4 regions of the Microbacterium rhizophilum genome follow, and region 2 is predicted to be linked to each of the others. Evidence: predicted binding sites of a transcription regulator. Region 2 holds the regulator's gene; each other region holds the start of a gene.
The links. The regulator LexA, encoded in region 2, represses DNA repair genes until DNA is damaged. The targets are predictions, from matches to a motif close to TCGAACANNTGTTCGA.
Positions count from the first base shown of each region.

Region 1: AAD528_RS07345 (HNH endonuclease signature motif containing protein) is a predicted target of LexA. The motif match lies at 4,972-4,987, and genes of this name have one in related genera.
Region 3: imuA' (DnaE2-dependent mutagenesis accessory factor ImuA') is a predicted target of LexA. The motif match lies at 3,035-3,050, and genes of this name have one in related genera.
Region 4: AAD528_RS03675 (HNH endonuclease signature motif containing protein) is a predicted target of LexA. The motif match lies at 4,216-4,231, and genes of this name have one in related genera.

Region 1 is NZ_JBCNUN010000003.1:152,392-159,385, forward strand. Features, by position in the region: gene AAD528_RS07325 (MarR family winged helix-turn-helix transcriptional regulator) at 1-174, opposite strand, end outside; gene AAD528_RS07330 (MMPL family transporter) at 236-2,401, shown strand; gene AAD528_RS07335 (hypothetical protein) at 2,406-3,032, opposite strand; gene AAD528_RS07340 (GNAT family N-acetyltransferase) at 3,136-3,435, shown strand; gene AAD528_RS07345 (HNH endonuclease signature motif containing protein) at 3,460-4,917, opposite strand; gene AAD528_RS07350 (SDR family oxidoreductase) at 5,027-5,998, shown strand; gene AAD528_RS07355 (hypothetical protein) at 5,995-6,876, opposite strand; gene AAD528_RS07360 (hypothetical protein) at 6,870-6,994, opposite strand, start outside.
Region 2 is NZ_JBCNUN010000010.1:28,884-35,877, reverse strand. Features, by position in the region: gene hflX (GTPase HflX) at 1-1,212, shown strand, start outside; gene AAD528_RS14775 (GNAT family N-acetyltransferase) at 1,253-1,816, shown strand; gene AAD528_RS14770 (HAD family hydrolase) at 1,813-2,523, shown strand; gene AAD528_RS14765 (prolyl oligopeptidase family serine peptidase) at 2,840-4,795, opposite strand; gene lexA (transcriptional repressor LexA) at 4,828-5,520, opposite strand; gene AAD528_RS14755 (LysM peptidoglycan-binding domain-containing protein) at 5,778-6,164, shown strand; gene AAD528_RS14750 (histidinol-phosphate transaminase) at 6,204-6,994, shown strand, end outside.
Region 3 is NZ_JBCNUN010000001.1:632,023-639,016, reverse strand. Features, by position in the region: gene AAD528_RS03225 (error-prone DNA polymerase) at 1-657, opposite strand, end outside; gene AAD528_RS03220 (DNA polymerase Y family protein) at 671-2,269, opposite strand; gene imuA' (DnaE2-dependent mutagenesis accessory factor ImuA') at 2,266-3,018, opposite strand; gene AAD528_RS03210 (SCO4848 family membrane protein) at 3,135-3,350, opposite strand; gene AAD528_RS03205 (helix-turn-helix domain-containing protein) at 3,427-3,780, shown strand; gene AAD528_RS03200 (HNH endonuclease signature motif containing protein) at 3,851-5,182, opposite strand; gene AAD528_RS03195 (hypothetical protein) at 5,223-5,528, opposite strand; gene AAD528_RS03190 (hypothetical protein) at 5,568-6,479, opposite strand; gene AAD528_RS03185 (phosphocholine cytidylyltransferase family protein) at 6,524-6,994, opposite strand, start outside.
Region 4 is NZ_JBCNUN010000001.1:736,282-743,275, reverse strand. Features, by position in the region: gene AAD528_RS03690 (MarR family winged helix-turn-helix transcriptional regulator) at 93-584, shown strand; gene AAD528_RS03685 (epoxide hydrolase family protein) at 588-1,679, opposite strand; gene AAD528_RS03680 (NAD(P)-binding domain-containing protein) at 1,696-2,808, opposite strand; gene AAD528_RS03675 (HNH endonuclease signature motif containing protein) at 2,872-4,194, opposite strand; gene AAD528_RS03670 (hypothetical protein) at 4,320-4,730, opposite strand; gene AAD528_RS03665 (ribonuclease H family protein) at 4,727-5,287, opposite strand; gene AAD528_RS03660 (DUF72 domain-containing protein) at 5,323-6,171, opposite strand; gene pepN (aminopeptidase N) at 6,232-6,994, shown strand, end outside.

The DNA of each region.
Region 1 (6,994 bases), on a different contig from region 2:
GCTCATCCGCTCGTCGGCCTCGCGCCACAGCCGCAGCGACCGCAGCACCTCGACGACCTGGTCGATCTCGGCGTCGTCGAGCCCGGAACGCGAGACGATCTCCTGCGCCGGGTCGAGCACGCGCGGATCGAACAGCGACGGATCGTCGCTCATGCGCGGTGTCGGGCGGGCCACACTCGAATGATATTCCCGCGGGAAGTAGGTAGCCATGAAGGTATCTAGCTAGGCTAGTGACATGAGCACGCGTCGCGACCAGGGTTCGTCGATCCGCGGAGTGCCGATGTGGCTGCGGGTGCTGCTGCCGGCGGCCCTCATCCTGATCTGGCTGACCGGCGCCGCGATCGGCGGCCCCTACTTCGGCCGCGTGGACGAGGTCTCGTCGAACGACCGCACCGCCTACCTGCCGACGACCGCCGAGGCGACCGAGGTGCAGGATCGGCTGGCCGGGTTCACGGAGGGCGACGCGATCCCGGCGGTGGTCGTGTTCGCCTCGGACGCCGAGATCGGCGCGGACGCGCTCGAGACGATCGCCGCGCGGATCGACGCCGCGGCCGCGGGCGACCTCGTCGTGGGGGAACCCTCGCCCCCGATCCCCTCGGAGGACGGGCGCGCGGTGCAGGCGTTCGTGCCGCTCGACGGCGACGCGGATCTCGGAGACGCCACGGTCGAGCTGCGCGACATCGTCGCCGACGGCCTGCCCGCGGGGATCGACGTCTACATCACCGGACCCGCCGGGTTCACGAGCGACCTCGTCGGAGCGTTCGCGGGCATCGACGGTCTGCTCCTCGGCGTCGCGCTGGCAGCGGTGCTGCTCATCCTGATCCTGGTGTACCGGTCGCTCCTGCTGCCCCTCGCGGTGCTCGCGACGAGCATGTTCGCGCTGTGCGTGGCGCTGCTGACCGTGTGGTGGCTCGCCAAGGCCGGCGTGCTGCTGCTCAGCGGGCAGACGCAGGGCATCCTGTTCATCCTCGTGATCGGCGCGGCCACCGACTACGCGCTGCTGTACGTCGCGCGCTACCGGGACGAGCTCGTGCGCACGCCGCACCGGTGGACCGCGACCGTGCGCGCGCTGCGGGGGTCGGTCGAGCCGATCGTCGCTTCGGGCGGCACCGTGATCGCGGGACTGCTGTGCCTGCTGCTGAGCGATCTGCGCTCGAACAGCGCCCTCGGACCCGTCGCGGCGATCGGCATCGCGTTCGCCATCCTCTCGGCCCTGACGCTGCTGCCGTCGGTGCTGCTCGCGCTCGGCCGCACCGCGTTCTGGCCGCGCCGGCCGCGCTTCGACCCGGACGTGCCCGAGGCGGGCGCCGCCGGCGGGCCATGGGCGCGCCTGTCCCGCGGGATCGCCCGGAGGCCGCGGACGATCTGGATCGTCACGGCCGCGGTGCTGGCGCTCGGCTGCATCGGATTGACGCAGCTGCAGGCGTCGGGTGTGCCGCAGTCGGAGCTCGTGCTCGGATCGTCCGAGGCGCGCGACGGCCAGCGGGTGCTCGGAGAGCACTTCCCGGCCGGATCGGGCAGCCCCGCCTCGGTGATCGCGCCCGAAGACCGCCTGCAGGATGCCGTGGACGTCCTGCTCGCGCACGATGGCGTGGCGGACGTGGCCGCGATCGTCGACCGCAGCGGCATGACCGCACCCGTCACGGAGGACGGAGTCGGCGCCTTCGGCCCGCCCGGCACACCCGCGCCCGAGCCCGTGGTCTCGGACGGCGCCGTGCTGCTGCAGGCGACGCTGTCGGACGCCGCGGATTCGCTCGCCGCCGAGCAGACCATCCGGGACCTGCGCGCCTCCTTCGCCGACGCGGCGCCCGGCGTGCTCGTCGGAGGATCCACCGCGACGGACCTCGATACGAACGAGGCGTCGATCCGCGACCGGACGCTGATCGTGCCGATCGTGCTCGGCGTGATCCTGGTGATCCTGATGCTCCTGCTGCGGTCGGTGCTCGCGCCGATCCTGCTGACGCTGACGACCGTGCTGTCCTTCGGCACCGCGATGGGCGTCGCGGCGCTCGTGTTCGAGCACGTGCTGGACGTCCCCGGAGCGGATCCGGCCGTGCCGCTGTACGGCTTCGTCTTCCTCGTCGCGCTGGGCATCGACTACAACATCTTCCTGATGTCCCGCGTGCGCGAGGAGTCGCTCGCGCACGGCACGCGGGAGGGGATCCTGCGCGGGCTGCGTCTCACAGGCGGCATCATCACGTCGGCGGGGCTCGTGCTCGCGGCGACGTTCACCGCGCTGTCGGTGATCCCGGTGCTGTTCCTCGTGCAGATCGCGTTCATCGTGGCCTTCGGCGTTCTGCTGGACACGTTCGTGGTGCGCTCGCTGCTCGTGCCGGCCCTCGCGACGGACGTCGGCCGCGCGATCTGGTGGCCGTCGAAGCTGTCGCGCGGGGAGCGGTGATGCGTCATCCGCACGCCTCTCCGCCGGCGGATCCGGCATAGGCGACGACCAGAGCGCCGCCCGGGCCGTCGGCGGTGAACAGCAGGTCGATCTCCTGGAGGGCGGTCGGGCGACCGAGGACGGCGCCCTCGAGGTCGACGTACTCCACGGCGGAGGCGTCGAGGCACGCGCGGGCGGCCACGTCGGCCGTCGCGGGCGTGATCGCCATCGCGTAGTCGGCGGGGACCTCGACATCCTTGGGATCGAGCGTGCGGAACCGGGGGATCTCATGGCGGCCGCGCTGCACGATGCCGTCCGCCGTGAAGCCGGACAGCCTCCACTGCAGCGCGGTGTACACCTCGTCGCTGCTGCGATCCGCGAGCGTGCGCAGCGAGGTCGCGGTGTACTGGGCCGTGAGGAAGTCGTCCTGCGCGCCGATCCACGCGGCATAGGCGTCGCGTGCGGCGTCGGTCTCGGACGCGACGACGACCGCGTCCGGCGGGATCGTCGGCTCGGCATCCCCCGTCGGCGTCGCGTGTCCCGCCGGCGGGCGCTCCGTCGGTGCCGTGTGCCGCGCGGCTGCGTCGCTGCAGCCCGCGAGGAAGACGATCGCGACCAGGACGAGGGCGGGAGGGATCCGGAGGTTCGCCATGATGCCGACGCTAGGTTTCGGCCCGGGCCCGGATCCGGTCGTCCACAGCGAATCGCCAGCGCGGAGCGATCCTGTGGGCTGTGGACGGACGTAATCTCTCTGCGTGACCGAGTTGAGCTTCACGAATGACAAGACCGCCTCGCGCTACGAGCTGCGCCGTGGCGACGAGCTGGTGAGCGTGCTCGACTACCGCGACAACGGCCGGACGGTCGCGCTCACGCGCGCGTTCACGAACCCGGTCCACCGCGGCCACGGGTACGCCGCCGTCGTCACCGACCGCGCCGTCGCCGACATCGAGGCCGCGGGCGACCGCACCGTGCTGCCCGTCTGCTGGTACGTCGCCGACTGGTTCGCCGAGCACCCCGAGCGCGCCGCGGTCCTGGAGGGCGCCGGCGCACGCTGACCCGCCGCCGATCCGGGGCAGCTGTCAGACGGGCAGGGCGTCGTTCGATCCGACCCGCAGCGCGGGGCGCGCTCGACCGCGGGCTCGGCGCCGGGTGAGTGCCGAGGGCGCCGCGCGGTAGATGCCGCGGGGATCGATCCACGGTGGGGCCTTGATCTCGGGCACGCCGCGGTTCATCCGGATCGCCCAGCCCGCAGTGTCGATCGTGTGGTGGTGCCACCAGCACAGGAGCACTCCGTTGTCGGTATGCGTCGGTCCGCCCTTGGCATGGTCCTCGACGTGGTGCACCTCGCACCACGCGGCCGGGATCGTGCACCCCGGGATCACGCAGCCGCCGTCGCGGGCGGTGATCGCCCGGCGCTGGTGGTGGTTGAACAGACGCTCCTTCGTGCCGAGCCGGACGATCCTGCCGGCGCGGTCGAACACGACCTTCTGCACGGCTCCCGTGCATGCGATGCGGTGGGCGAGCGCCGCGGGCGCGGGCGTATCGATGCCGTCGATCGTGGCGACCCCGGTCGGTGAGACGAGGTCCTCGAGCGCGACGTGCACCAGTAACGTCGGCGCGGCGCCGCCGAGGGACGGCGTCTCCTCGCTGCGCGCGGCGGCCTCGAGCGCGATCAGGAGCACGTCGTGCCGCTTCTGCGCGGCGGTGCGCAGGTCGGGGATGACGTCGTCTCCCGTCCAGGGCTCATCCGGATCCTTGAGCCCCGGTTCGGTGCCGAAGCGGACGGCGGGGTTCCCGTGGGCGTCGTTCAGGCGCTGCAGCTGCGCGGCGAGCTCGGGCGTTCCGGCCCCGTGGATGCGGTGCAGGCCGTCTCTCAGTGGGCCGATCGTGATGCCTCGCCGCGCGGCTGCGCGCTCGGGGTCGGGCGGTGTGCCGTCTTGATCCAGCAGCATGCTCCAGGTCTGGACGTGCACCTTTAGCTCGGCGAACGTCGCCGGCAGCGCACCCGTGCCGGATCCCGTGGCCAGGTCGACGAGCGACTCCTCCGCCAGGGCGGCCACCTCGGGGTCGGAGCGGTGCTCCACGCTCTGGAGCATGCCCGAGATCAGGCCTGCCGCGTCGGTGCCGATGCCGCCGGCGTCGACCGCCGCGGCCAGCGCGGGGAGGAGGGGAGGCATGGTCTCGCCGGTGAGCGACTCGCGAGGCGACGTCCGGGCATCGAGCCGGACGCGTCGCCACACCTCGGCGGTCGGCGCCTGCGTCAGCCGTTCCACCAGCTCGGCGCCGTTCCGACAGCCGTGCCGAGCGGCGAGGTTCTCGTCCCCGAGGCGCTGGGAGCGCTTCGCGATCTCTCCCGCGGCGCGCACGCGCAGCGCATCGATGATGCGGCCGCTCGCCTCGACCTCGCGGGCGAAGTCGAGCACGTCCGCGTCGGAGAGGCCGCCGATCCTGGCGAGCTGGTCGCGCAGCTCCCACCCGGCGAGCCCGACTCGACTGACCGCGTCGAGCGGATCTTCGAAGTCGGGTGTGTGGTCCATGATCTCAGTATAGTACGTAGATACGACATTGGAAAGAGCTCGGTGGAACGAGTTTCGAAGAGAGATTCGAGTGAGCCGCACCCTCGGAAGCCGCGATAGCGTGGCGCGCATGCGCATCCTGATCATCGGCGGCACCGGCAACATCAGCTCTCACGTCACCGCTCGGGCGGTGGAGCGAGGGCACGAGGTGACGCTGCTCAACCGCGGCAACCGCCCGCTGCCCGACGGCGTGCGGGGAATCATCGGTGACGCGGGCGATCCGGAATCCATCGCGAGCGCGATCGGCGACGAGACCTTCGACGTCGTGGCGAACTTCCGCAGCTTCTCGCCGCAGCAGGTGGCCGACGACATCCGGATCTTCGACGGGCGCGTGGGGCAGTACCTCTACATCTCGAGCGCGTCGGCGTACCAGAAGCCGATCGCGCAGCTGCCGATCGTCGAGTCGACGCCGCTGCGCAACCCGTTCTGGCAGTACTCGCGCGACAAGATCGCGAGCGAGGACCTGCTGGTCGCGGCATATCGCGAGAGCGGCTTCCCGGTCACGATCGTGCGCCCGAGCCACACCTACGGCGAGTCGCTGATCCCGATCGAGGGCGCGTGGACGGCGCTGCAGCGCATCCTGGACGGCCGGCCGATCGTGGTGCACGGCGACGGGACGAGCTGGTGGACGCTCACGCACTCCCGCGACTTCGCGCGCGCGTTCGTCGGCCTGTTCGGCAACCCGCACGCGATCGGCCAGGCCGTGCACATCACGAGCGACGAGAGCCTGACGTGGGACGAGATCGCTCGGCAGCTCGGCCGGGCGCTCGGCCGCGAGCCCGAGATCGTGCACATCGCGTCGGAGGCGATCGCGCGGGAGATCCCGGCGATGGGGCCGGGCCTCGTCGGCGACAAGGCGCACTCCGTGATCTTCGACAACACGCGGATCAAGCAGCTCGTGCCCGGATGGGTCGCGACCACGCCGTTCGCGGAGGGCGCCCGTGAGATCGTCGCCTGGTACCTCGCCGACGAGTCGCGCCAGAAGGTGGATCCGGATCTGGATGCCGCGTTCGACCGCCTGATCGCGAGACACGGGGCCTAGGAGCAGCCGGCGCCGGAGGGGTCCTCGATGCAGTCCTGCTGGACGAGCGCGGTGTGGACCTCGACGATCCGGATGTCGCGGGCCGCCGCCGGCGCGGAGATCACGCCCTCGACGGTGCGGGTTCCCCACTCGCCGAAGTCGACGACGGCCGTGTAGAGCGCCGTGACGGTCAGCGTGTAGGTGCCCTTCTCGGCGTAGGCGTGGCTGGTGTCGGTCGGGCTGAACTCGGCCTGGCCGAGGGTCTGCCAGGCCGCTCCGCCGTGGCCGGACTCGGTGACGGCGCCGTCTCCCCAGTCCTGCCGGAAGCCGGCCGGGGTGAAAGTGACCGCGACCGGGAACCCGAACAGCTCGCCGCCGATCGTCTGCGCGCTCGAGCGGGAGATGCTGTTGAGCGGCATGTTCTTCGCACCGACGCCGTCGGGCTCGGTCGCGACCGACGGCGGCGTCGGCACGAAGCTCGCGAGGTCGGTGATCGTCACCACCTCGGGCGGGGCGACGGGCTCCTCGGGCTCGGGGTCGGTCTCCTCCGGCTCGGGGACGTCGATCGCGCACTCCGTGCCGACGACGGTGTTCGTGTCGTCGAGGCAGACGATCGGGGCGTCGGACTCGTCCGGGGGAGGGACGTACGGGGCTGGGCCGGTGGGTGGGGCGTAGGAGCCGATTGGGGTGTGGCCAGAGTCCGGTGTGGCTTGATTGTCATTGCCGAGGTCGACCGTTGCGCCGATGTCGACTCCGGCGCCGGTGTTGGTCGCAGCCGGGGCGGTTGCGCTGCAAGTTCCGGTGCGGATTTGGAACGCTGTGCAATACGAACCTGCGCCGGTTGCGGATATCGGCACGATCGTGAGCGCCGCCGCGATCGCCACGATCGTCTTCAGCATGACTCGCTCAATAGCTTGCTCTCGGCAACCTTCATGGTGTCTGGCTGGCGTCCGGACATTGTGATGCCCAGCAGATACAGCTTGGGTGCATCAGGAAGCGTGACGTCCTTGCCATCCG
Region 2 (6,994 bases):
GCCGAGAACTCGCTGCGCGAGCTCGCGGCGCTCGCCGAGACCGCCGGCGCCGTCGTGCTCGACGGCGTGCTGCAGCGGCGCCCGCACCCGGATCCCGCGACGTACGTCGGCCGGGGCAAGGCCGCCGAGCTGAAGGACATCGTCGCCGCCGTCGGCGCCGACACCGTGATCGCCGACACCGAGCTCGCGCCCAGCCAGCGGCGCGCGCTGGAGGACGTCGTCAAGGTCAAGGTGATCGACCGCACCACGGTGATCCTGGACATCTTCAGCCAGCACGCCAAGAGCCGCGAGGGCAAGGCGCAGGTCGAGCTCGCGCAGCTCGAGTACCTGCTGCCGCGCCTGCGCGGCTGGGGCGACTCGATGAGCCGCCAGGCCGGTGGCCAGGTCGGCGCGGGCGGCGCGGGCATGGGCTCGCGCGGACCCGGTGAGACGAAGATCGAGCTGGACCGTCGCCGCATCCGCACGCGCATGGCGCAGCTGCGCCGGCAGATCCGCGACTTCGCGCCCGCGCGCGAGGCCAAGCGGGGCGAGCGCAAGCGCAACACGATCCCCTCGGTCGCGATCGCCGGCTACACCAACGCCGGCAAGTCGAGCCTGCTGAACCGTCTGACGAGCGCGGGCGTGCTGGTCGAGAACGCCCTGTTCGCGACGCTGGATGCCACGGTGCGCCGCTCCGAGACCTCGGACGGTCGCGTCTACACGCTCGCCGACACCGTGGGCTTCGTGCGGAATCTGCCGCACCAGCTCGTGGAGGCGTTCCGCTCGACGCTCGAGGAGGTGGCCGACGCGGATGTGATCCTGCACGTCGTGGACGCGCACCATCCGGATCCGGCCGGTCAGATCCAGACCGTCCGCGACGTGATGGGAGACGTCGGCGCACGCGACATCCACGAGATCGTCGTGTTCAACAAGGCCGACCTCGTCGACGACGACGCGAAGCTCGTGCTGCGCGGGCTGGCGCCTGCGGCCGTGTTCGTCTCCTCGCGCACGGGCGCCGGCATCGACGAGCTGCGTCAGGTGGTCGAGGCCGCGCTGCCGCTGCCGGACGTCGAGCTGCGCGCGCTGGTGCCGTACGAGCGCGGTGACCTGATCTCGGCGATCCACGAGCAGGGCCACCTGCTCGAGCGCTCGCACGAGGAGGGCGGCACGCTCGTGCACGCGCACGTGTCCGAGCGACTCGCGGCGGCGCTCGAGCCGTTCCGGGTCGCGTAGCGTGCGGATCCGGCCGTACGCGCCCGGCGATCGGGACGCGGTGGCCGACATCTGCCTGCGCACGGCGGACGAGGGATCCGACGCCACCGGCGTCTTCGCGGACGACGGGCTCTGGGCCGACGTGTTCGCGCTGCCGTACGTGACGCGACACCCGGAGCTCGCGTTCGTCGTCGAGGCCCCGGATGGCAGGGTCGTGGGCTACGTGCTCGGGACGGACGACACGGACGCGTTCGAGGACTGGTTCGCCGGATCGTGGTGGCCGCGGATCGCGGCGCGGCACCCGCGCCCCGACGTCGAGCGCACGCGCCAGGACGGAACGCTGATCTACGCGTACGGCCGCCGCGCGGGGCACGAGCCCTACGCGGGGCAGGGCTACCCGGCGCACCTGCACATCGACCTGCTGCCCGAGGCGCAGGGACGCGGGCTGGGACGCCGCCTCATCCTCACGCTGCTGGACGAGCTGCGCCGTCGCGGCGTGCCGGGTCTGCACCTCGTCGCGTCCGCGCGCAATGCCGGCGCGGTGGCGTTCTACGACCGCATCGGCCTGACGCGCCTCGACTCGCACCCCGGCGTGCAGGCATTCGGCGTGCGGCTCGACCGATGAGCGAGCCGGGGTCCGCGCGCGTCGTGCTGTGGGACTTCGACGGGACGCTCGCACACCGCGCGGGGCTCTGGGCCGGGGCCATGGTCGAGGCGCTCGTGCGCAGCGGCGCCGTGCCCCTGCCGCCGGAGGACCTGCGACCGCACCTCGCCGCGGGCTTCCCGTGGCACACGCCGGACGAGCCGTGGGGCGCGATGCCCGCGACCGAGTGGTGGGGCCGGCTGCGGCTCGTGCTGCAGGCGGCATACGCGCGGGCGGGACTGGACGACACGGTCGCCGCGCACGCGGCCGAGTTCGTCGCGCTCGAGTACTACCGGCCGGATGCCTGGACGCTGGTCGACGGCGCGGCCGAGGCGCTCGAGACCACGCGAGCGGCGGGCTATCGCAACGTCGTGCTCAGCAACCATCCGCCCGAGCTCGCGGGTCTCGTGGCGGCGCTCGGGCTGGATCCGCTCGTCGACCGCGTGATCACGAGCGCCGAGGTCGGCGCGGACAAGCCCCACAGCCTGATCTTCGAGCACGCGCTGCGCGTCACCGAGGCGGGGCCGGACGTCTGGATGGTCGGCGACAACCCCGTCGCGGACGTCGCGGGCGCCGAGCGCGCCGGCATCCGCGCGATCCTCGCCGATGGCGCCTATCCCGACGCGCTCGGCGTGACGGTCCTCGAGGCGGCCCGCCTGATCGCCGGGGACCGGCCCGCGGGCTGCTGAGGCCGCGCACAGGCCCACCGGCCCGGGCGCAGGCTCATCCGTCCCGCGAGTGCACTCGCGTCACATCCGTCCTGCATGCGGGCGCCCGGATGCTCCGACCGGCTCTCGGGGCGCCCGGTCACCAGGGGAGGCCGCCCGCCCACTCGCAGAATCGCACGACCTCCGGGCGGCATCCGAGGTACCCGGAGGCGATCTCTGGATCGTCGCGCATCCGATCCCGTGCGAAGCGCAGCGGATCACGGCCGAGGCCGGCACCGCGCGCCCGCCGGTCTCCCGCCGTCAGATCGCCGTGCCGGACCGGGCCGATCCCCCCGGATCAGTCGAGCTCGATGGGCGGGACGCCGGGGGTGTCGAAGCCGAGGATGCGGCCGAGGAAGGCCAGCTCCGACTCGAAGGCGCGCACGAGCGTCTCCGCCCGGCGGAAGCCGTGCGACTCGCCGTCGAACAGCACGTACGCGTGCGCGACGTGGTTGGCCGCGAGCGCGTCACGCAGCGCCTCGGACTGCGAGGGCAGAACGACCGGATCCTCGGAGCCCTGCAGGATCAGCAGGGGCGTCCGCAGGGTCTCGGGGCGCGACAGCGGCGACCGGCTCACGTACAGCGGCTCCGCCTGGGGGAGCGGCCCCACGAGGCCGTCGAGGTAGCGCGCCTCGAAGTCGTGCGTGTCCTCCGCGAGCCTGCGGAGATCCGCGACGCCGTAGCGGCTGATGCCTGCGGCGAACGCGTCCGTGTCCGCGACGGCGCACAGCACGGTCCAGCCGCCCGCGGATCCGCCCTTGATCGCGATGCGCGCGGGATCCGCCAGGCCGGCGGCGGCGATGCCGCGGGCGGCCGCGGCGGTGTCCGCCACGTCGGCGATGCCCCAGCGGCCCCGCAGCCGCTCGCGATAGGCGCGGCCGTACCCGGTCGATCCGCCGTAGTTGACGTCCAGCACGCCGATGCCGCGGCTCGTGAAGTACGCCACGGCGAGCGACAGCTCGCCCGAAGCGTGCGCCGTCGGACCGCCGTGCACGAGCACCAGGTACGGTGGCAGCTCGCCGTCCGGCGCCGTGACGTCCGGGTTGGTGGGCGGGTACGCGAACGCGTGCACCTCTCCGTCCGGACCGTCGAACGTGAGCGCGCGCGAGCTCGGCAGCCACGCCGCATCCAGCGCGGGCACACCGCCGCGGACGGCCGTCAGCGTGTGCACGTCGACGTCCAGCAGCCACAGCCCGCCGGGCACCCGGGCGCCCGCCCCCGTGAGCAGCACGCGCGAGCCGCGCACGTCGCGGATCAGGATGCCGCCCGACAGCGGCGTCTCGAGGACCTCGACCGTGCCCCCGGCCGGATCGAGCACCACCAGCTCGTCGGTGCCGTGCGTGCGCACCGCGACGACGCGGCCGTCGGCGAGGGGCGCGTACCAGCGGGCCCCGAGGTTCCACAGCGGTCCTCCCGTGTCGGCATCCGCGGCGGCCAGCGGCTCCGACGCCCCCGCGGCGTCGAGGCGCACCCGATGCAGGTTCCAGCGGCCCCCGCCCGGGCCTTCGCCCGCGGGATCGGCGCTGAACATCAGCTCGTCGTCGCCCGTCCACTCGGGCTGCAGCGCCGCGACCGGCCCGGTGGCGGTGCGCCCGCCGGCGATCCGCACGTGATCCGTGACCGTGCCGTCGGGCCCGATCCGGCCGACGCGCAGCTCGGCGGCATCCCACGGCATGTCCGGGTGGTCCCACGCGATCCACGCCAGGCGGTCGCCCCGAGGGGCGGGATAGGCGAGGAAGCCGGATCCGACCGCCACGCTCAGGATCGCGGAGGCGTCGTCCGCGGCCGAGCCGTCCAGCGGGATCACGACGATGTCGCGTGCGGGGATGCGGTCGGCGCGCAGCGTCTCGCGCACGGCCCACAGGCGTCCCTCGGCGAAGGTGAGGTCGCCGAACGACATGCCGAGACCGGCGGGAGTGAGCGGGACGGGCTCGCCGTCCGCGGTCATCCGGTGGACGCGCTGATCCGATCCCTCGACGAACAGCAGCTCGCCGTCGTCCGTCGCGGTCCACGCGCCGCCGCCGTACTCGTGCACGCGGGAGCGCGCGCTCCACGGCGCCGGCAGCAGCACATCCGGCTCGCCGTCGGCCTGGCGCAGGATCGCGGTGCGCCCCCTCTCGGCGGGGACGCTCTCGCTCCACCAGATCTCGCCCCGCGGGCCGACGAACCGCGCGCCGTCGAGGCGCGGGGACCCGCCCGCGATGTCGGACGCCTGCAGCGGCGACGGCCAGGAACCGTAGGGAAGCGTGGACATGCCCCCACGCTATCGGGAGGCTCGGACGCGGGTCAGACCGCGCGCATCACCGCGACGATCTTGCCCAGCACCACGGCCTCGTCGCCGAGGATCGGCTCGAAGGCGGAGTTGCGGGGCAGCAGCCACGTGTGCCCGTCGCGCTGGCGGAACACCTTCACGGTGGCCTCGCCGTCGAGCATGGCCGCGACGATGTCGCCGTTCTCCGCCGTGTTCTGCACGCGCACGACGACCCAGTCGCCGTCGCAGATCGCGGCGTCGATCATCGACTCGCCGCTGACCTTGAGCATGAACAGCTCGCCCTTGCCGACGAGCTGCCGCGGGAGGGGGAAGATCTCCTCGACCTGCTGGTCGGCCGTGATCGGCACGCCCGCGGCGATGCGGCCCACGAGCGGCACCATCGCGGCGTCGCCGACGCTCGGCACGCCCGCATCGAGGTTCTCGCCGGACTGGCCGGGCAGGTCGATCAGCACCTCCATCGCGCGCGTCTTGCCGGGGTCGCGCCGCAGGTAGCCGCTGAGCTCGAGCTGGCCGAGCTGATGCGTGACGCTCGAGAGCGACTTGAGCCCCACCGCGTCGCCGATCTCGCGCATGGTGGGCGGGTAGCCCTTGGACTGGATGGAGCGCTGGATGACCTCCAGGATCGCCAGCTGCTTGTCGCTCAGGCTCTTGCGCCGACGCGTACGACGCTTCTCGTCGAGTTCGGCGGGCGTCGTGGCGGCGCTCATCTGACCGGCTCCTTCTCCTCCGACGGTGAATGTCGGTGGCCCGTGGTGGGGTGTCTCTGTCATCGAAACCGTATCCGAACCGGCCCGGGATTCGGAAGATCCGTTCGAGCGTGTCGCGGATCGGGTCGGACCGGATTTCGAAGAAGGCGTTGACACATTCGAAGATTCGAAGATAGATTCGGAACAGAGCTTCGCATCCGGCCCTCCCGGCCGAGGTGCCGGGTGCGAAGCCTCTCCGAACGAAGAAGGAGCATCCGATGAGCACGGTCAGCATCACCGCATACGAGGTCCCGGCCCGCACGCGGGTGAGCGGCGCTCGCACGGCGACGCGCCTGCGGCTGACGCGCCGCGGGCGCCGCGTGCTCGCGGCGATCGCAGCCGCCCCCGTCGCCGCCGGTCTCGCGCTCGCGATCGTGAGCGGAGGCGGAGCGCTCGCGTCGCGCGACGCCGGCGCGCCTGCGGGCACCTTCGACTCCGTCACGGTGATGCCCGGCGAGTCGCTGTGGTCCATCGCCGAGGAGGTGGCCCCCGCCGCCGACCCCCGCGACGTGGTCGACGCGATCATCGCGCTGAACCAGCTGCCGTCCTCGGCGGTCGCCGCGGGCGAGCGCCTCGCGATCCCGGCCGAGTACTCCGCCGGCTGACCCGGCGGGGCCGCCGTCCCGCGGCCCTAGCATGGAAGGGTGACGGTCTCTCTCGACGACTTGCCGATCCGCGACGACCTGCGCGGCCAGAAGCCCTACGGAGCGCCCCAGGCGCCGCTTCCCGTGGCGCTCAACGTCAACGAGAACACGCATCCGGTGCCTCCGGAGGTCGCGGACGACATCGCCGACGCGGTCGCGCAGGCGCTGCGGGACGTGAACCGCTACCCCGATCGCGAGTTCCTCGAGCTGCGCGAGGGCTTCGCGCAGTACCTCGGCCACGGCGTCGACCCGTCCCAGATCTGGGCCGGCAACGGCTCCAATGAGGTGCTGCAGCACCTGCTGCAGGCCTTCGGCGGTCCCGGGCGCACGGCGTTCGGGTTCGAGCCGACCTACTCGATGTACCGGTTGCTCACGCGCGGCGTCGGCTCCGAGTGGCTCGCCGGCACGCGCGGTCACGACTACCGGATCAGCCCCGAGGACGCCGCCCGCCAGGTCGCCGACGCGCGACCCGACGTGGTCTTCCTGTGCGCGCCGAACAACCCCACGGGCACCCCCCTCTCGCTCGACGTCGTCGAGGCCGTCTACGACGCCGCCGACGGCATCGTGATCGTGGACGAGGCCTACCAGGAGTTCGCGCCGCGCGACTCGCCGTCCGCCATCACGCTGCTCGGAGGCCGGCCGCGGCTGGCCGTCTCGCGCACCATGAGCAAGGCGTTCGCGTTCGCGGGCGCGCGCGTCGGCTACCTGGTGGCCGATCCGGTCCTGATCGACGCACTCCGGCTCGTCCGGCTGCCGTACCACCTCAGTGCGCTGACCCAGGCCGCCGCGAC
Region 3 (6,994 bases), on a different contig from region 2:
CCGGTCGAGGGCGGCGGCCGCCTGCGCGGGCGCATCCGCCGCGTCGTCCCGCGCCAGCGCCCGGCGCACCGAGCCCTTGCGGCATCCGGTGAGGATCACCCAGTGCCCATCGGCGCGCTGCGCGAGCTCGTCGAGGTCGTAGAGCGGGCGCCCCTTCTCGGCGCCGCGCAGCTGGGCGTGCGTGATCGCGGCGGCGAGGCGGTGGTATCCCTCCTCGCCGCGGGCCAGCACGAGCAGGTGCTCGCCCGCCGGATCCGGGACGCCGTTCTGCGGGGCGGGCAGGCCGAACGACAGCTCGGCGCCGAACACGGTCTTCACGGCGGTCGCCTCGGCGGCCTCGGCGAAGCGCACCAGGCCGTAGAAGCCGTCGTGGTCGGTGAGCGCCAGGCCGTGCAGTCCCAGGCGCTCGGCCTCCTCGACCAGCTCCTCGGGCGACGAGGCGCCGTCGAGGAACGAGAACGACGAGTGCGCGTGCAGCTCGGCGTAGGGCACGGCGTCCTCGGGACGCACGATGGGCGGCGCCTGGTACGCGCCGCGCTTGCGGCTCCACGCGGGGCTGTCCCCGCCGTCCGCGCCGGTCGGACGCGCGTCGGGGCGGCGGCCGCTGAGCGCCCGCTCCAGCTCGGACCAGGAGATCGGAGGATTCTGCCAGCCCATCAGCAGCCGCCGTTCACGTGTAGCGTCCCTCGAGCCACCAGCGGTCGTCCTCGAGCACGAGCAGCCAGGCCGTCTGATCCGCGTCGACCACCTGGAAGCGGTGGGCGCGGCGGGCCCTCGCCGGATCCCACTGCCGCTCGATCACGGGCCACGGGCCGGCCCACGCGGCGATCCGGCGCCCGTCGAGCACGGCCGGGGGCGCGGACATCCCGCCGCGTTCGTCGACCGCGACGGGGGAGCCGTCGGACGCCGCGACGGCCGCGGGCCGGGGCGTGCGGTACACCTCGCTGGGCAGGGGCTGCGGGAGGCTGCCCGGCCACGGCAGGTCGCGGGGGTGGGCAGGCCGCTCGGCATCGCCCCACGGCACGCGCCGCTCGCGCTCGCCGAGCCAGCGGCCGCCCGCGAGCAGGGGCGTGACGACGCCGCGGTGGCCGAGCATCGCCTGCACGCGCGACATGGCGTGGTGCAGGCGCTCGTCCGGGCCCTGCCCGAGCAGCGCGGGCTGGTGGTGCACGGTGTCGTCGACCGCCTCGGGCTCGATGCGCACGAGGGCGACGCCGCCGTTCTCGCCGCCGAAGGCCCCCTCGCCCTCGAGCGTCGCCTGCAGCTGCCAGCGCACGCGGTCGACGAGCGCGGCCGCGTCGAAGCACGTCGGATGCAGCCACACCCGCTCGCTGCGGCCGCCGCGGTCGTCGAGCAGGGTGATCCGCACCTCGGTGCACACCAGCCCGGCCTCGTCGAGCCCTGTGATGACGTCCTCGGTCGTGGTGCGCACGGCGAACGCGACCTGCTCCGAGAGATCGAGCGGCGGCTCGAACTCGATCTCGCGCGCCAGCTCGGGCGGAGGCACGCGCGGCACCACGGGGCGGGAGTCGGATCCGCCGGCCAGCGCGTGCAGGCGCGCGCCGTGATCGCCCAGGCGGTCGCGCACCGCCGCGAGGTCGAGCGCGGCGAACTCACCCAGGGTCTGCACCCCCAGGCGGGCCAGCAGCGCGACGAGGTCGTCGTCGCCGCCCACGGGGGAGAGCGCCGCGACCGTGAGCGGCGACAGGAACGCCGCGGATGCGCCGCGCGGGACGACCCGGATGGATGCGGGGCTCATCAGGCGCGCCGCCTGCTCGGCCGTGAACAGGCCGTCGGCCACGCCCGCGCGGGCGTCGGGGACGCCGCAGGCCGCGAGCTCGTCGAGCAGCGCGCTCGCCGCGTCCTCCTCGCCGCCGTAGAACCGGGCGGGACCGCGCGCGCGGATGGCGCACAGCCCGGGACGCAGCGGCTGCACGCCGGGGGTGAGCTGCTCGAGCCGCGACAGCACGGGGCTGAAGGCGCGCTCGTCCCGCCCGGGATCGGCGGGCACGAGCCGCAGCCGCGGGCATGCGCCCTGGGCGTCGCGCCGACGCTGGCCGCGGCGCACGCCCTCGCGGCGGGCGGAGGCCGAGCAGGCCACGATCCGGTTCGCGCGCATGATCGCGATGGGGGCGTCATCCGGATCCGGGCCGGGAACGGCCTCGCCGTCGAGTGCCCGGGCCGCCGCGCGCGCCTCGCTGCGCCGCAGCGCGGCGACCGGCCAGTCGGGCAGCCACAGGACGATGACCCGGGTGGGAGGGACGCTCATCCCGCCACCGCCTCGAGCCGGCCGACCGCGCGCCACTCCGGCCGCCGGGTCGCGGTGCTGGTCGCGACCGGGGCGCCGAGCGGGCCCGGCAGCTGCACCCGCACCGAGCGTGGCACGGGGAAGCGACGCCCGACCGCCTCGATCGTGACCTCCCGCGCGGCGAGCAGCCCGTGCCCCTGGCCGAGGCCCGTCCATTCGGGGTCGCGCAGGCGCAGCGCGGCCTCCGCCTGCGGCCATGCGCCCTGCACGAGCAGCACGCCGCCGCGGTCGCGCAGCTTGGCGCCGAGGCGGGCGGTGTCGGCCTCCCGCGCCGCGCGGGGCGGGCGCACGGCGACCACGGGGAACACCTCGGCCACCGCCGAGGCGACCGCGAGCCAGCGGTCGCCCGGATCCGGCACCAGGGCGAAGCGCTCGAGGTCGACGCCGTAGCCCTCGGCCGCCTCGGCGGCCAGCTCGGGCATCCCGATCGCGGCGCACCACGACCCGGCGCGCGAGGGAGCCGCCATCAGCGCGAGCAGCAGGCTCGTGGACGCGTCGAGGCTGTAGACCGCGCCGGGGCGCAGTCCGCGCTCGGGGAACAGGGGAGCGAGTGCGGCGTGCACCGGCATCGCGTCGATCTGCGCGCTGCGGCGCTGCATGCGGGTGATCTGGGCCCGCAGGCGCTGCACCTCTGCGGCGGTCTGCGCTCGCGGACCGGCCGCCTCGGCCGGCGCTGCCCCCCAGCGGGAGGCCGTCTCGTGAAGTGCCATCCCCATCCCTCAAGAATAGAACTGATGTTCGAAGAAGTCGATCTCGCTTCGAACGCTAGTTCGTACATCCGACATCCGGGATCCGGATGCCCGAGGGGTGGGGTCGCGGGGCGGGATCAGCCCCGGATCAGCGCGGTGACGCCCGCGATCGCCGATGCGACGGCGAGCAGCAGGGCGATGCCGATCAGCACGGCGTGCACGGTGAGGAACCGCGTCGGCCGCCCGGCCGCGTCCCGGGCGCGCGGGTCGCGGGACACGCGACGGTAGAAGGTCGGCCAGACGAGCACGTTGAAGACGGCGTTCGCGAGCAGCAGCACGGCCAGGAGGAGCATCACCCGACGAGCCTAAGCCGCCGGGTGGGCAGAGGTGCCCACCCCGGCGCGCGGAAACATCGTCACCATGAGGGGCATGACCGAACCGAGTCCCCAGGAGCGCCTGGTCGATCCGCACTCGGCCGCCGCCGCGAAGGTCGGAGAGCGGATCGCCGAGCTGCGTCGCCGCGCGCGGCTGAGTCGTCCCACCCTCGCGGACTGCGCCGACCTCGATGTGCGTCATCTGCAGCGCATCGAGCGCGGGCATGGAAACCCCACGCTGCTGAGCCTCATGCAGATCGCGATCGCCCTGGAGGTGCCGCTGGCCTACCTCGTCGACGAGGTGACGCCGGAGGACATGCCCGGCACCCGCCGCCCCTACGGGTACAGCACACGCGACATGCAGACCCGCCGCCGCTACTACGCCGGCAACGGGGCGCTCGACCTCTGAGTCCGCCCGGGCGGATCAGGCAGCACCACCTCTACCGTCGCCGACAGCCGCGGCGCGCGACCGAGACCGACTAGAAGCCGGGCGGTTCGCCGGGGTCGGGCGGCGGATCGACGTCGTCGGTCGGGACGAAACGCACGACCGGCGCGGGGATGTCCTGCATCCGGCGACCGGTGGGACTGCGCCACGTGATCGTGCCGTCGGGGCCGTGCTCGGCGGTCCAGTTGCCGTAGTGCTTGAGCAGGTGGTGGCTCCGGCACAGCGCCCCGAGATTGGACACGGCCGTGGGGCCGCCCTCGGCGTGGGCGATCGTGTGGTCGAGGTCGCACCGCGCCACGGACCGTCGGCAGCCGGGGAACCGGCAGTGCTCGTCTCGTGCGCGCAGGAACCGCTTCTGCTCCGCCGTGGGGACGTACGAGTCGACGGTCCGCAGGCATCCGGTGCCGGGATCGATGAACAACCGCGACCAGAGGGTGGCGCCGCCGGCCAGGCGCCGAGCGGTCTCGGGGTCGATCGGTCCGTGCCCGGCGAGGAAAGCCGCGTCGTCCCCGATGCCCGTGAGCGTGGTGGCCGGGATGGTGACCTGCACCGTCGCGCGGATCGCCGCCAGCGCGTTGCCGCCCGACTCGTCCGCCACGTGCGCGGACGGGATGCCGGTGAGCATCACATCCGCGAGCACATCCGCGCGGATCTGGTCGAGCGTCCGCTCGTCCGCGACGTCATCGGCGCCGGCATCGGCCCGGCGGGCACGTCGGACGGTGATCGCCATGCTCGTCCCGCGATTCTGGATCGCGTGCGCCTCAGCCGTCCCGGTCAGGAGGCAGAACAGGCCCATGCCGTCCTCGCGGTCCTCCACCCAGGACCTCCGGTCGGCGAACGCGACGTCGTGCCGCTCGACGACGGTCGTGGGCTCGCACTCCTCGGCGATGGCCTTCGCGATCACGCGCAGTCGACCCGGTGACTGACCGGCCGACCGCTCCAGCACGAGCTGCTCATAGCGGCCCCGAGCGCTCGGATCCGTCAGTCGCAGACCCTCGTCCGTGATCGCGGTGGCGTGCGCGCGGGACAGGCGCCCGTCCACGAGCGCGGAGAACGTGCCGGGGAACTGCTCGATCAGAACGGCGGCGTCGTCCATGCGGCCGCGGATCGTCCGATCCGACGCGTTCGTGGCCGCCGCGATGTCGGCGGCGATCGCCCGCACGGGCAGCACCCACCCGGAGGGGGCGCCCATCTCGGCCATGATCTCCAGCCCGTTGTCCTGCGCGGCCTTCAGCAGCATCGCCTTCGCGGCCTCCGCGTTCGCGATGATCAGGTCGGCCGACGCGACGGCGTCGATGATCGTGGACAGCACCTCACGACGCGCGGGATCGAGGTCCCATCGCTCCGCGAATGACGTCCTGGCCATGACTCCAGTGTCCCACCGGCCTCGGACATTCCTTCGAGACTCAGATCACGAACGACCACGCCCACTCCCGCGCGTCGTCCGGGCGGAACCACGCGATCGTGACCGTCGTGTCGTCGAGATCGCAGCCGCACAGGCACAGTTCGCGCGACTCGCCGGGGCGCATCCGCCCCCACGTCTCGAGGTCTGGCGGGGCCGTGCCGTCGGCGACGTAGACGCGGACGAACTCCGCCGCATCCGCGCCTTCGTTGCACAGCAGCGGATGCGCGGGATCGTCGCGGTCCACATGCCAGGGCACGCGGTACGCGTCGGGAACGGGGGGCTCGGCGGGGTCGAGGGCTCGCAGCATGCGGCCGACCGTACGAGCGGCCGGCGACGCGCGACGGCCTCAGGACGCGTCGGAGGACGGATCCGTGGACGACTCGATCGAAGAGGGCGCTGGGGACGAACGATGCGGGATCACGCGCCCCACGGCGCCGCCCACGATCGCGCCGATCTTCTTCGCGCCGTGCAGGGCCGAGTGCTCGAGTCGCTGGGCGCCCGGCAGAGGCTCGAGCTCCGACGCGAGCACGGCCGGCGCGGCGCCGAACGCCTTCCGCGAGGAGACCACGACGCGGCGGCCGAGGATGTGGTTGCCCGCGCCGCCGATCACGGCGCCCACGCCGAACGGCATCGCCTTGCCGATCAGCGACGCGCTGCCCTTGGCCGCGAAGCGGTGCAGGAACGACTTCTTCAGGCGTTCGAGCAGCGGACCCACGCTGGCGCGGGGGAGCGACTTGGTCACGAGCTCGCCCCAGTAGGCCGAACGGCTGCCGGTGCCGGCGGCCTGACCAGCCAGCTGCTTCACGAGGTTCACGGCGTCGTCGCCGAGCATCATCGTCAGGACGAGCGCGCGGGCCCGATCCGGCGAGTCGATCGCGATGCCGTGCACCTCGGCGAGCGACTGCGCGAACAGCGCGGTCGCCTCGAGGAAGCCGACCGTCTCGGCACTCGCGAGCCCGAGCGTCACCGCGGTGCCGACGCCCGGCACCACAGCGGTGGCGCCGACCGCGGCACCGCCCGTCGTGACCGCGGTGAGGTAACGGTTCTCGAGGATCCGGACGATCTGATCCGGCGTCGCATCGGGGTGACGCAGCCGGACCGACCGGATGTTCGCGATCACGGCGGGACGCTGGATCCGGATCACCCGATCGAGGGTCCGCACGAGGAACGGATGCTCGTCGTGACCAGCGGGCGGCAACCCGCCCTTCCAGGCGGCGTCGTCGGGCAGCGAGTGGATCTTGTGGACCTTGGCGGACACGCGCGAGATCCTAAACGGCGGACGCGAACGGCGCCTGAGCGGACTCAGACGTACTCGTTGGCGTGCACCAGGTCTTCGGCGGTGTCGATCTCGACCGCGTACAGGTCGGAGATGTCCATGGGCTGCAGCTTCACGCCGTCGTGCTGGATCGCCAGCTCGAGACCGCGCTCGAAGTAGTCCTGGTCATCCACGCGCGCGAGGTGGCGCATGAACGCCGGCTTGTCGGCGCGCGAGATGTAGTTGATGCCCACGGCCTCGCCGATCCCGCCCACGACGGTCTTCGAGAGCTCGGCGATGTGGCCGGTCTCGTCGATCGTGTACTTGACCTCCTCGTCGCTCACCTTGGCCGTGTTGACGGTGACGAAGGAGCGGTCCTGCTCGATGAACGAGATGGCGCGGCCGAGCACGCGCGGGTCGAAGACGACGTCGCCGTTCATCCAGAGCACGCCCTTCTTGCCGGTCGCCTGCAAGGCGCGCAGGAGGCTCTTGGACGTGTTCGTCTGGTCGTAGCGCTC
Region 4 (6,994 bases), on a different contig from region 2:
CCGTCCTTTCACTTTCCTAGTCAACTGAATCGTAGGCGCGATGACTTTCCCGATCAACTCGACGGCCCGGATCTGCGCGGTAGCGTGGTGCCATGACCGAATCCCGCGATCCGGCCCCGCTGACGGGCGAAGACCTCGAGACCTGGGCCGCGCTGGCCACCCTCCTCGAATGGCTGCCGGCGGCGCTCGACGCCCAGCTGCAGCGCGACGCGCAGCTGACGCACTTCGAGTACGGGGTCCTGTACGCGCTCGACACGGCGCCCGAGCGCACGCTGCGGATGAGCGTCCTGGCCGGATATGCGAACAGCTCGCTGTCGCGCCTGTCCCGTGCCGCCACGCGGCTGGAGGCGAAGGGCTGGGTGGAGCGCATGCCCGATCCGGCCGACGGGCGCTTCACCCTGGCGATCCTCACGGACCGCGGGAGCCAGAAGGCCGCCGAGGCCGCGCCCGGGCACGTGGAGACGGTCCGGCGCCTGGTGCTCGATCGCCTCACGAAGCCGCAGACCCGGCAGCTGCGCGAGATCACCGGCCGGATCGCGCGGGCGATCCGGGAGGACGAGGGATGGCGGCCGCCCGCGACCTGACCCTCAGTCGAGCGTGGCCAGGAACGCGCGGAGGTCGTCGGCCAACAGCTCCGGCTCCTCGTGCGGGGCGAAGTGACCGCCGCGCGGCATGGTCGTGTAACGCGTGACGGCGTAGGCGCGCTCGGCCCACTCGCGCGGCGGCTGCGCGAGATCGTGCGGGAAGACCGCGAGCGCGGTCGGCACCTCGACGCGGCGCACGCGCGTCGTGAACCCCGCCGCGAACTCCCAGTACGGCCGGAACGACGTGCCGATCGTGTTCGTGAACCAGTAGAGCGACGCGAGGGTCAGCAGGTAGTCCTCGTCGAAGCGCGAGAACACGTCGCCGCCGCTGTCGCTCCACGCGCGGTGCTTCTCGAGGATCCACGCCAGCAGGCCGACGGGGGAGTCGGACAGCGCGGGCGCGAGCGTGAGCGGGCGGGTCTGCTGCTGGTGCTGGTACGCGCCCTCCCGCGCCAGCCAGTCCTGCACGCGCGCGACGTGCGAGCGCTCCGCGTCGGACAGCGTCGTCTCGTCCAGCTCGAGCGGCGGCGCGACTGCGAGCAGATGGATGCCGGCGACGGACTCCGGATGATCCTGCGCGAGCCGTGAGGTGATCCCGGCGCCGAGATCACCGCCGTGCGCGGCATAGCGCGCGAAGCCGAGGCGCGTCATGAGCGCGTGCCACAGGTCGTGCGTCTGCTCGTCGTGGCGCGGACGCTGCGGCGAGAACGGGAAGCCCGGCAGCGCCGGCACGATCGCGGTGTGACCCGCCTCGGCGAGCAGCCGGGCGAGCGGCACGAGCTCGAGCGCGCTGCTCGGCCAGCCGTTCGTCAGGATCACCGGGAGCCCGCGCGGCGCGGACGCCTCGAACCGGAGATACGCGAGCGGTGTGCCGTCGAGGTCCTCGACGCCCCACGGGAGGTCGGCGATCTCGCGTTCCGCCGCGCGCCAGTCGAATCCGTCGGCCCAGCGGTCCACGAGTCGGCGCAGGACATCCGGATCCGTGCCGGCGTCCCATCCGCTCGCGGGCCAGTCGTCGGCCCAGCGCGTGCGGCGCAGCCGGGACCGCAGGTCGGCGAGATCCTCGTCGCTCACCGGGGGGAAGGGTGCGGGCACGTCGGTCTCCTGTCGCTCAGACCGCGATATCGGCCGCGGAGGTCTCGTCAAGATAGCGGACGAGCTCGGCCACCGCCGCCCGGCCCGCCCTGTTCGCCCCGACCGTGGACTGCGAGGGCCCGAAGCCGATCAGGTGCACGCGGGGCTCGCCGCGCACCTGCGTGCCGCGCATCGTGATGCCGCCGAGCTCATTGCGCAGGTACAGCGGGTCGAGGTGGCGGAGATCCGCCTTGAAGCCCGTCGCCCACAGGATGACGTCCAGCCGTGTGAACGATCCGTCGGCCTCGCGGACGCCGTCCGGCTCGATCCGGGTGAACATCGGACGGCGCACCAGCACCCCGCGGTCGCGCGCGGCGCGCGCGTACGGCGTCCAGCCGAGGCCCGTGTACCCGACCACGCTGCCGGTCGGGCGGCCCGCCTCGACGTCGGCGGTGACCTTCTCGATCGTGGCGCGGCCGCTCTCGGTGTCGAACTCGCCCTCGTTGAACACCGGCTCCCGGCGCGTGTACCAGAACGTCGCGGCCGTGCGCGAGATCTCCTCGAGCAGCTGCACTGCGGAGATCCCGCCGCCCACGATCCCGACGCGCAGGCCCGCGAAGTCCTCGAGCAGTCCGTAGTCGCGCGTGTGCAGCTGCCGGCCGCGGAAGGTCTCCTGCCCCGGGTACTGCGGCAGCACGGGGTTGCTCCACGTGCCGGTCGCGTTGACGATCGCGCGGGTCGTCCAGGCGCCGCGATCGGTGCGCACCACGAGGTCGCCGTCCTCGTCGTCGTCGGCGAAGTCGACCGACTCCACGCGCACGGGACGCAGGATCGGCAGGTCGTAGCGGTCCTCGAACGCCGCGAAGTACCGCGGCACGGCGTCTCGGCTGGGCTCGTCCGGATCCATCTCCGGCTGGGCGAATCCCGGCAGGTCGAAGATCCGGTTGAGCTTGTCGACGTGCAGCGACGGCCACCGGTGCTGCCACGCCCCGCCGGGAGCGGGGTTCGCGTCCAGCACGACGTATGTGTGCCGCGCGTCGGGCGACGCGAGCGCGCTCGCGAAGCCGCTGCGGTGCAGGTGGAACGCCGCGGACAGCCCCGCCTGCCCCGCGCCGATCACCACGACGGTGGCGGTGCGGGGCGCGGTCATGACAGATGCAACCGCGGCGTGCGGTGGCTCATTCCGCTGCGGCAGGTCGCTTGGGTGCGCGTCTCAGAACGGGGCGGGCGGGCCGAGGTTCGGGAAGATCAGGGGCGGGCCCTCGGTGTACTCGTAGCCGCAGGGGCTGGAGATCCTGATCCTGCCGTGGCCGAGATTGGTGAAGCCCCAGGGGGCGTGGTGCTTCGTCATGTGGTGGCTTTCGCACAGGCATCCCAGATTGTGCACGTTGGTGACGCCGCCCGCGGAGTAGGGGATGGTGTGGTCGATGTCGCAGTGCTTCGCCTTGGTGGTGCAGCCGGGGACGCGGCAGGTCCTGTCGCGGGCGTGCAGGTACCGGCGCTGCGCGGCCGTCGGGCTGTGGTGGTCGACCGTGAGCAGGGATCCGGTGTCCGGATTCAGGAACAGCCGTTCCCACCCGGCCGCATGGCCGGCGAGACGGCGGGCGGTGTCGGGGTCGATCGGTCCGTAGCCGGCGAGGAGAGCGGCGCCGTCGTCCAGGCCGGTGAGGGTGGTGACGGGGATGGTGATCTCGACGGTGGCGGTGATGTGCTGATCGAGGTCGTGCCCGGCGGGGGTGCCGGTCAGCAGCAGGTCGGCGGCGAGGTCGGCGCGCAACTGCCCGACGTGCCGGTCGTCGGCAGCCTTGATCGCCTCCGGGGACCGCGGCTCCGGTGCGGTGCCGTCCAGGGCACGCTGCAGGGAGCGGCGATCGCGTTTGACGACGTGCCCCATTGCGGTCAGGCGGTCCTGGATCGCGTACGCGCGGACGGCGGGCATCAGGATCCGCAGTTCGGCCATGGCGTCGGGGAACTCCACAACGTACGAGCCGCGGTGGGCGCAGGCGCGTTCGTGGCGATCCTGGACCGGCTCGGGGTCGTGCCGCTCGGCGAGCAGCACGGCCTGCTGCTTCGTCCTGAACGGCGTCGTGGTCTGGGCGATCGGGACGACGTCGGCCTCGTATCCGGCGCGGGCCGTGTCGTCGCCGATGCGGGTGCCGGCCGCGACGATCTCGCGGGCGTGCCGCCGCGTGATCGCCCCGCTTGTCAGGGCCGCGGCGGTGGCGGGGAATCGTTCGATGAGGTCGTAGGCGTCGTCCATCCGGCCATGCATCGCTCGCGGGGATTCCTTCAGCGCCAGCGCGAGCTCGGCGGCCATCGACCGCAGGGGGAATGCGCAGTCGCTGTGGGACGGCATCCGCCCGATCTGGTCCACCGCGATCCCGGTCACCTCGGCGAGCACCCGCGCCTCCTCGGCGTCCAGCGCCGCACGCTCCGACCGGATCCGCTTCAGCCGCTCGATCCCCGCGCGCGTCCGGGCCCGCTCGCCCGGGGCGAAATCCCAGGCCGGGCCTTCGGAATCCGAGAACTTCGGCATGCGTCCATCATCCCACCAGCCTTGGACATTTGTTCGAAGGTCGGTGGGGTGTGGAGAACTCGGCTATACGGGTCGCTTCGGACCGTCACCGCCGCTCGGTAACCGGGCGCGGGTCTCAGGCCCGCTCAGTTCGACAGCACCGTGAGCGTGACGGGCTGTGCGCCCTCTGGTGCGGTCATCGTCACCGTCGCGGCGCCCGTCGAGGTCCCTGCCGGTACGACGACCTCCGCACTCAGCGCGGCATCGTCATCCGGGCGATCCTGCACGAGGACCGTCTCGGTGCCGTCCGAGGCGGACAGGACGATCTCCACCTGCTCGGCCACCGGCCGCCGGGCGTACGGACCGGTGTCGGAGCACTCGCCGAACGCGTTCGCGACGGTGATCGCCAGCGCGTCACCGGCATGGACCGTCGTCGGCGAGACGCTCAGCGCCGGTGCGACGCACGAGCCGGCGCTGCTGGAGCATCCCGCGAGCGCGACGAGCGCGGCGGCGCTCAGCACGGCGCCCGCGATGCGGCCAACGCGCGATCCGGTCACTTGCGGCGCACCCGGTCCTGCGCGCTCGCGGGCGGCGCGGAGGCCACATCCACCGCGGGGTGACCGGCGCGCGACTCCCATGAGCCCTCGAGGCCCTTCGCCGCGTGGCGCGCCGCGCGCACGGCGCGCTCGTCCGCCCAGCTGTTGAGGCGGTGGCCGGCGTGCCCCTTCACGTGCTCGAGCACCACGTCGGGCAGGCCCGCGGCGCGGCGGGCGTCGCGCGCGGCGATCAGCGCCTCGAGGATGTCGACGTTCTTCACGGGCAGCTTCGCGGAGGTCTTCCATCCGCGGCGCTTGTGGCCGTCCATCCACGACCGGTACGTGTTGATCGCGTACATCGAGTCGGCCTGCACGGTGAGGTGCCGCACGTGCGCGTTGTCGCGGATGCCGCGCAGCAGCGCCGTGAGCTCCCCGATGTTGTTGGTGCCCTGCGGGATCGCGCCGGCGGCCCACTGGCCGTCCTCGCCGACCCAGGCCCACCCCGTCGGACCGGGGTTGCCCTGGCAGGCGCCGTCGGTCGCGATGATGTAGCGGTCGAGCAGGGGGGAATCGGGCACGGATCCACCGTAACCGCGCGCGCCGGGCGCCGCGTTCAGGCGCCCAGCCGCTCCTCGAGCGCGACGGCGTCGTGCGGCGCCCGCCCCCGGCCGTCGTTGTCGAAGTACACGTACACGTCGCGCGGGCGCCCGTCGGGCGATCCGGATCCGTCCGCCCAGGCCCGGATCCGGCGCGCCCAGTCGTCGAGCTCGTCGCTCGTGTAGCCGCTCATGTACAGCTCCTGCGAGCCGTGCAGCCGCACGTACACGTGATCGCGAGAGGTCACCTCGTCGAACATCGGGAAGTTGTCCGCCGTGTCGGCCACGGTCAGCGACACGTCGCGCTCGCGCAGCAGCGCGGCGAACGCGGGATCGGCGAAGCTCTCCGAACGCGGCTCGATCGAGTGCCGAAGCGGCCGGTCCTCGTCGTGCTCCAGCCACACGCGGCCTTCCAGCCGGCTGTCGTGGCCGCGCGCGATGTCGAGCGCCTCGCCGGTCGTGCGCGGCAGCGACGTCAGGAACGCGTCGAGCACGTCCGGCTCGAACGGGTGCCGCGCGGGCAGCTGCCACAGGATCGGCCCGAGCTTGGCCCGCAGCGCCAGGGGGCCCGACGCGAAGAAGTTCGACAGCGCGGTGCCCGCGCTGCGCAGACGCAGCATGTGGGTGATGTAGCGCGGGCCCTTGACCGCGAACACGAAGTCGTCCGGAACGCTGTCGCGCCAGCGGACGTAGCTCGAGGGCCGCTGCAGCGAGTAGAACGAGCCGTTGATCTCGGCGCTCGACATGTGCTGTCCGATGTACTCCAGCTCGCGGCGCTGGACGAGGCCACGGGGGTAGAAGTCGCCGCGCCAGCTCGGATATCGCCAGCCGGAGACCCCGACCCGCACGCGCCCCTGATCGCCCATAGTCGTCCCGACCGTACGCCCCGCGGCATCCCGCCGCCGCGGGCTTGACATGATGGACGGATGACCTCCGCGAATGCCGCCGCCAACCTCACGCGCGAGGAGACGGCCGCCCGCTCCGCCGCGATCTCGCTCCGCGACATCCGGGTCGTGCTCGACCTGTCCGGCGCCCCGGATCCCGAGCGCACGGGCTTCCCGACGGCCGCGACGCTGGCGTTCGATGCGACCGCCGAGGCGACGTGGATCGACTTCATCGGCGAGGCCGTGCTGCGCGTGGTGGTGAACGGATCCGAGCGGGACGTCGACTGGGACGGCGCGCGGATCCGGATCGCCGGGCTCGCGCCGGGTCCCAACGAGGTCCTGATCGAGGCCGTCGGCGCGTACAGCCGCTCGGGCGAGGGCATGCACCGGTTCCGCGACCCGGTCGACGGCGAGACGTACCTGTACACGCAGTACGAGCCGGCCGACGCGCGCCGCGTGATGCCGTGCTTCGAGCAGCCCGACATGAAGGCGCGCTGCACGTTCGTCGTCACGGCCCCCGCCGGATGGCACGTCCTGTCGAACCAGGCGCCGATCCGGACCGACGCGGAGGGCGAGACGCAGACCGTCGAGTTCGCGCCCACCCTGCCCCTGTCGAGCTACATCACATCGGTCGCGGCGGGCCCGTACCACCGGGTCACCGGGGAGTGGACCAAGGCCGACCAGTCCGTGCCGCTCGGGGCGTACTGCCGCGCGTCGCTCGCCGCGCACTTCGACGCCGACGAGGTCCTCGAGATCACCCGGCAGGGCCTGGACTTCTTCGACGAGGCGTTCGGCTTCCCGTACC